Linked DNA regions of Ruficoccus amylovorans. The protein of the gene in region 1 interacts with the protein of each later gene in a pairwise test. Links are inferred from orthologs where the notes say so. Each region holds a gene or a part of one and is shown on either strand. Other genes may lie near its edges. The genes, in order: uvrB and uvrA.

Evidence for each region.
Region 2: the proteins of uvrB (region 1) and uvrA interact in binary tests that used the Escherichia coli proteins (3 or more experiments, as listed by UniProt). The link is inferred for Ruficoccus amylovorans from one-to-one orthologs.

Annotation. Positions count from the first base shown.
Region 1 is NZ_JACHVB010000064.1:118,638-121,849, reverse strand. The notes cover bases 263-3,161. They hold uvrB (excinuclease ABC subunit UvrB), read right to left. Parts: upstream 2,777-3,161; coding sequence 749-2,776; downstream 263-748. Outside these bases: H5P28_RS19155 (CopG family ribbon-helix-helix protein), read left to right, coding at 1-258. UniProt on the Escherichia coli protein: The UvrABC repair system catalyzes the recognition and processing of DNA lesions. A damage recognition complex composed of 2 UvrA and 2 UvrB subunits scans DNA for abnormalities.
Region 2 is NZ_JACHVB010000014.1:59,582-63,264, reverse strand. Bases 314-3,683 are described here. They hold uvrA (excinuclease ABC subunit UvrA), read right to left. Parts: upstream 3,373-3,683; coding sequence 514-3,372; downstream 314-513. Other genes in these bases: H5P28_RS04805 (glutaredoxin family protein), read left to right, coding at 3,524-3,683; H5P28_RS04815 (inositol monophosphatase family protein), read right to left, coding at 314-447. In the rest of the region: more of H5P28_RS04815, read right to left, coding at 1-313. UniProt on the Escherichia coli protein: The UvrABC repair system catalyzes the recognition and processing of DNA lesions. UvrA is an ATPase and a DNA-binding protein. A damage recognition complex composed of 2 UvrA and 2 UvrB subunits scans DNA for abnormalities.

The DNA.
Region 1 (3,212 bases):
TCTGCCAGTGTAAAAGAGAAAGGTTTATCAATAAGCACACTGCATATGGCACAAAGAAAACAAAACCACGGGCGTGCGCCCGGAAAAACCCAAATCTCCATCAGCCTACCGCAGAACTTGGTTGAGCGTATCGACAAGCTCGCGGAAGAGGAGAATCGCAATCGTTCCAATTACATTGCGACTCATCTCGAAAGGCTCGCGGACGGCGTAGTTGCCAGCGAACCGGCAGCGGCGTTCAAAACCGCCCGTAAAAAATAGCACTCGTCTCGGCGAGTTTTAAAAACCCGGCAACCGGTTATCTTGCATCAGGTTGCACAATCACCAAAGCCCGCAAGGGCACGAGTTACTAAGTGGGCCATCGTTTGCGTGCGCGATGGTGCCATTAAGGCAATAATTGGGGATTTGGAATTAGCAACCGGTCATCTGCGCCTTTCATTGACCGATTTTATCCGCTAAGCTAAGCGTTATTAATCTTACCAAGCAAACAGGCGGACAGTTTACTGTCCGCCTGTTTTTTTATACCTACCACCGAACTCCCGGCTCGATAAAAAAGAGGGAATATAAAAGAAACTCACACGGAGGCACAAAGGCACCGAGATCTGCAAACGGACCCACTGAATGGTCCGTGCTCATCACTGGGATAGCGATTCTCTCCGGATTTAAAGGCTCCCCCCATTCCTGCGAAGGAACGAAGTTCCGGCTCAAAAGTTCTTTGGGGAGAGCGCGAGAGGGTCCTCACGCAGCGGCATCAGCGACGCCCGGTGCCTTTCTTTTTACGCGAAGCCGATTTCCTGCGGCCGGAAAAACCGCTTTTGGCTTCGCCGCTCTTGAGTGCGTCGATCTGGTCGCGCAAGATAGCGGCCCGCTCGAACTCCAGGTTCGCCGCCGCCTCCAGCATTTCGGTTTCCAGTTCGGCCAGGACAACGGCCACATCCTCGTCGCCACCCGCCTCGGCCACGTTGACCATGTCGGGCTCATCTGTTGCGCCCGGCACGTGCAGACTGGCCTGCAAGCCGCGCTTGACCGAGCGCGGGGTGATCCCGTGCTCAGCGTTGTAAGCCGCCTGGCGCTCGCGGCGCTTCTCGGTGACCTCCAGCGTCCGGCGCAGGGAGTCGTTCATCACATCGGCGTAGAGAATGACCCGGCCCTTCTCGTGGCGGGCGGCACGCCCGGCGGTCTGGATAAGGCTCGTCTCGCTGCGCAGGAAGCCTTCCTTGTCCGCGTCGAGGATCGCCACTAGCGAAACCTCGGGCAAGTCCAGCCCTTCGCGCAGGAGATTGACCCCGACCAGCACGTCGAAGTCACCCCGCCGCAGGTTCCGTAAAATCTCGACCCGCTCGATGGCGTCGATATCCGAGTGCAGGTACTCCACGCGGATGCCAGACTCGCGCAAGTACGTCGTAAGGTCCTCGGACATGCGCTTGGTCAGGGTGGTCACGAGCACGCGCTCGCCGCGCTCGGTCACGTTTTTGACCTCGCCGATGAGGTCTTCGACCTGGCCCTTGATCGGGCGGATCTCCATCACCGGGTCGAGCAAGCCGGTCGGGCGGATAACCTGCTCGGCGATCACACTGGAGTTTTGCAGCTCGTAGGCCGCCGGAGTGGCCGACACAAAAATCGTCTGTCCCACCACATCCTGAAACTCGTTCGCCTGCAAGGGGCGGTTGTCCAGCGCGGAGGGCAGCCGAAAGCCGTACTCGACCAGCCGCTCCTTGCGCGAACGGTCGCCCTTGTACATGGCCCCGATCTGCGGCCAGGTCGCATGGCTCTCGTCGATCACGAGCAGAAAATCTTTCGGGAAAAAGTCGATCAGGCACCAGGGCCGGTCGCCAGGGTTGCGCCCGCTGAGGTGGCGTGAGTAGTTCTCGATCCCGCTGCAAAAGCCCATCTCCTGTAGCAGCTCGATATCATACTCGGTGCGCATGCGCAGGCGCTGCGCCTCGACCAGCCGCTGGTTTTTCTCCAGTTCGTGCACGCGCCCGTCGAGCTCCTCGCGGATGGCCTTGACGGCGGTTTCGAGCTTGCGACGCGGGGTGATGTACTGGTTCGCGGGGTAGAGCTGGAAGTGCTCCATGCGCTCGCCGGTGTTGCCGGTCAGGGGGTCAAGCGCCTGAATCGACTCTACCTCATCGCCCCAGAACTCGATCCGGATCGCACTCTCCATGTAGGCGGGGAAAACGTCCACCACCTCGCCGCGTACGCGGAAGTTCCCCCGTGAGAGGACGACATCGTTGCGCGTGTAGAGGTTTTCCACCAGCCGCTCCAGAAAGTGATCGCGCCCCAGTTCCTCGCCCACGCGGATCGGGATCATCATCTCCTCGAAGTCCTCCGGCGAGCCCAGGCCGTAAATGCACGAGACACTCGCCACCACGATCACGTCCCGGCGACTGATGAGCGAACTGGTCGCGGCGATACGCAGGCGCTCGATCTCCTCGTTGATGGACGAGTCCTTTTCGATGTACGTGTCGGTCTGCGGAACGTAAGCCTCGGGCTGGTAATAGTCGTAGTAGCTGACGAAATACTCGACCGCGTTGTTGGGAAAAAAGTTTTTCAGTTCCGAATAAAGCTGAGCCGCGAGCGTCTTGTTGTGCGAAATGAGCAAGGTCGGCCGCTGCACGCGCTCGACCACGTTGGCCACGGTAAAGGTCTTCCCCGAGCCGGTCACACCGAGCAGGGTCTGGTAGCGGTTGCCCGCCTGGATCGAGTCCACGAGTTTGTCGATAGCCGCGGGCTGGTCCCCCATCGGCTTGTACTCGGCTGCCAGTTCAAAACGCACGCCCCAGCCTTGCCCAACTCCCCCCAAACCGCAAGCTCCGGCTGTGCAAACGCCTCGGTGCCAGTTCCAACGATGTCAGCCTAAAAGCGTAAGCTCCGGATAACGAAAAGCTCCCGCTCCCGTTTCGGAATCGACGGAGCGGTTCTCTCCGGGCTCGTCAACAAGCGGCACTGGCTAGCCAATCGTCGAAACCCTCCCCCCGGTCTCGGCGCTGAGCCACGAAACATCCAGCCGTCTTTTCAGGGGTGTCACACCCGATCGGGTGTGGCTCTTTTTTTGAGCACTTTTAGCTTCCCGCCAGGCATCTTCAAAACAATGAAGCTACATCTAAAAGTACGCATTAAGAAATAAATACTATAATTTCAGAAATTTATTGAAAAAACAAATCAAGCATGCAGCCTGAACAAGAACAACCTCCCATACACAAAGCCCAGAG
Region 2 (3,683 bases), on another replicon or contig:
CACGCCCTCGCCTTCCCCGCCCTCGATCAGCGTGCGGCGGGCATAGTCGTAGATATAGCCGTAAACGGGCTCACCGTTGCGCAGCAGCGCCAGCGAAATTGAACACATCGGAATTCCCAGCGCGTAATTGTTCGTGCCGTCGATGGGATCGAGAATCCAGGCGTACTCAGCCTCCAGCAGCATCTCCTCGTCCTCGGGATTCGACTCCTCGCTGCAAAAATCGTCATGCGGGAACGAGCGGCGCAACTCGGTAAATACCTTTTCAGAAATAGCAAAGTCCGCGAACGTCACCCGCGTGTCATCTTCCTTCCACTGGCTCTCAACCTGCCCGAACTGGCTCTCGAAAAAGGCAATCTGGTTTTTCACCGCGACCCGCCCGGCGTTGATCCGGTGGCGCAGCTCGCTGGCGACCGGTTTGCGGCCCGGCTTCCGCTTCTGAGGTTTCATGAATCGGCCAAAGTGACACCTCCCCCCCTCCGGCGCAACCCCAGAGCGAGCTTCTTTTTCTCCCTCTCACCCGTGACCGGCGGCGCGGAGGGCGGAGCCGGTGGGAGAGCCTTCGGCGCGGGTCATGTCGGCGGGGGTGCCCTCGAAGACAAGGTTGCCGCCGGACTTGCCGCCGCCGGGGCCGAGCTCGACCAGCCAGTCGGCCAGGGCGATGACATCGAGCTGGTGCTCGATAATGACAACGGTGTTGCCCGCGTCGCGAAGCTGGAAGAGCAGGTCCATCAGCTTCTGGATGTCTTCCCAGTGCAGGCCGGTGGTGGGCTCGTCGAGCAGGTAGAGTGTCTCGCCCTGCTGGCGGCGGGAGAGTTCGAGCGAGAGCTTGATCCGCTGGGCCTCGCCGCCGGAAAGAGTGTTGGCGGGCTGGCCGAGCTTGACGTAGCCCAGGCCGACGGCAGCGAGCGTGGCGAGCTTTTCAAAAATCTTCGGCTGGTTGCGAAAGTGCTTCATCGCCTCCTCGACGGTCATGTCGAGCACCTCGGCGATGTTGTAGCCCTTGAAGCGGATCTCCAGCGTCTCGCGATTATAGCGCTGGCCGCGGCAGCTCGGGCACTCCACGAACACGTCCCCGAGGAACTGCATGTCGAGCTTGATCTGGCCGTCTCCCTGGCACTTCTCGCAGCGCCCGCCGCGCACGTTGAAGCTGAAGCGGCTCGGCTTGTAGCCGCGCACCTTGGCCAGCGGGCACTTGGCGAAAAGATCGCGCAACTGGTCGAAAAGTTTCACGTAGGTGGCCGGATTCGAGCGCGGGCTGCGCCCGATGGGCTCCTGGTCCACGCGCACCACGGTCTTGAAGTTGCGCAGGCCGTCGATCTCCTTGTGCAGGCCGGGGATGGTCTTCGCACCGTTGAGCTTGAAGGCGGCCGCCCGCGCCAGGATGTCGTTGACGAGCGTGCTCTTGCCCGAGCCGGACACACCGCACACGACGGTCAGCAGCCCCATCGGGAAGCCCACATTGAGGTCGCGCAGATTGTTCTCCCGCGCTCCTATAACAGTCAGCATCCCGTGGCGCGGTTCCAGCACACGGGCGTCGCGCATGATCTCGCTTTGGCCGGAAAGAAACGGCCCGGTCCGCGAACGCGGCGAGGCCATGCACTCCTCCGGCGTCCCCTGGAAAATGAGTTCGCCGCCTTGGTCGCCCGCGCCCGGCCCGAGCTCGATCAACTGGTCCGCTACGCGCATCGTGTCGGCGTCGTGCTCGACCACGAGCACGGAGTTGCCCCGGTCGCGCAGGCCAACCAGCGTGTCAATCAGCCGCTGGTTGTCCACCGGGTGCAGGCCGATGCTCGGCTCGTCGAGCACGTAGGCGACGCCGACCAGTCCCATGCCGAGTTGAGTAGCCAGCCGCACGCGCTGGGCCTCGCCGCCGCTGAGTGTGGCATAGATGCGATCCAGCGTAAGGTATTCCAGCCCAACCTCGGTCAAAAACCCCAGTCGCTCGCGCAGGCCGCGAATGGCGTCGGCGGCCGGTTCGTAACGCCCCTTGCGCCCGCCGAGCTTGGAGACAAATTCCCGCGCCCGCTCGATCCCGAGCCCGATAAAGTCCGTGAACGACACGCCCTCGACGCGCACGTTACGCGCACGGGCATTGAGGCGACTCCCCTGGCAATCCGGGCACAGCGACGTGACCTGGAACGCCATCAACCGGGCGCGGAAGCCATCGCTGCTGCTCGTGCGGCGGCTTTCCTCCAGATCCGCGATCACCCCGGCAAAGGGCGTGGCCTCGGGCTTGGCATTGCCCGCCTTGAGCTTGAAGGAAAACAGCCGTTCCCCCGCCCCGTGCAGGATGATTTGGCGGGTCTCTTCCGGCAATTCGCTCCACGGCACGTTGCGGTCGAAGGGCAACTGCTCGGAGAGCTGCTTGAGGATGGCGTTGCGTTTAATTATCATCGCCTTGGAGCCGAGCCGCCAGGGCTTGACCGCGCCGCCGCGCACGGACTTCGACGGGTCCGGCACGATCAACTCGTCGCTGAACTGCATGGTCTGCCCGAGCCCGCCGCAGGTCGGGCAAGCGCCCTCGGGGCTGTTCCAGGAAAAGGAGCGCGTCGAGAGCGGCTCGTACACCACGCCCGAGCGCGTCCCGGCCAGCGCCTGGCTGAGCCGGAACTCGCCCCACGGGGCTTCCCTGTCATGCTGGACCATGACAATCGCCCGATCCCCGCCCTCGCGGAAGGCCAGCTCCAACGAGTCGGCAATGCGCCCGCGCTGATCCGACCCGAGCACGATGCGGTCCACCACCACCTCGACCGTGACTTCGCGGCTGCCGGAGGGGATAATCTTATCGTCCGCCAACTCGCGAATTTCCCCGTCGAGCCGCACGCGTAAAAAACCTTTCTGCCGCAACCGGGGCAGCTCCTCGCGTAACACGGCGGGCTTGGCCGTCATCACCGGGGCCAGAAGCATGAGGCGGCTCCCCTCCGGCTCCTCGTAAATGCGGGCAATGCAATCGTCGAGCGAACGCCGCTCAATCGGCGCGCCGTCCACCGGGTCGAACTGCTCCCCGCAGACCGTCCACAGCAGCCGCGCATAGTCGGCGATCTCCGTCACCGTGGCGACGGTGCTGCGCGGATTCGCGCCCGTGATGGTACGCTGCTCGATAGCCACGACCGGCGGCAGTCCGTGGATAAAGTCCACGTCCGGCCTCGGCAACTGGTCCAGGTACTGCCGGGCGCGGGCCGAGAGGCTCTCCATGTACTTGCGGTAGCCCTCGGCATAGATGGTGTCAAAGGCCAGGCTCGACTTGCCCGAGCCGGAGACGCCGGTCATCACCACCAGCTTCCCGCGCGGGATGCGCAGGTCGAGGTCGCGCAGGTTGTGCTGGCGCGCGCCTTTTATGTGAATACAGGGCTGGCTTTCGGTCTCGGACATCGTGCTGTGCAAATCCTTTTAACCTGCCCCCGTTTCGCCCCGAGCGCAAGCCCGGTCACGTTTGTTTGGCTTTGGGCAAAGCGCCGAAAAGGGTTGCGGAACCCGTCTTGCCGTGCTTGATTTAAGCCAATAAAAACCAAGCACAAACGAGATGTCGAAACACCCCATTCTCTATATCAAGCGCGGTTGCCCCTGGTGCCGTGAAGCCATGGCCTTTTTCCAGCGTCACGCGGTCGAAGTCGATCTGCGCGATGTCAACCTGAGCGCCCAGAACATGCAGCGCATGATCGAAGTCAGCGGCCAGACCAAGA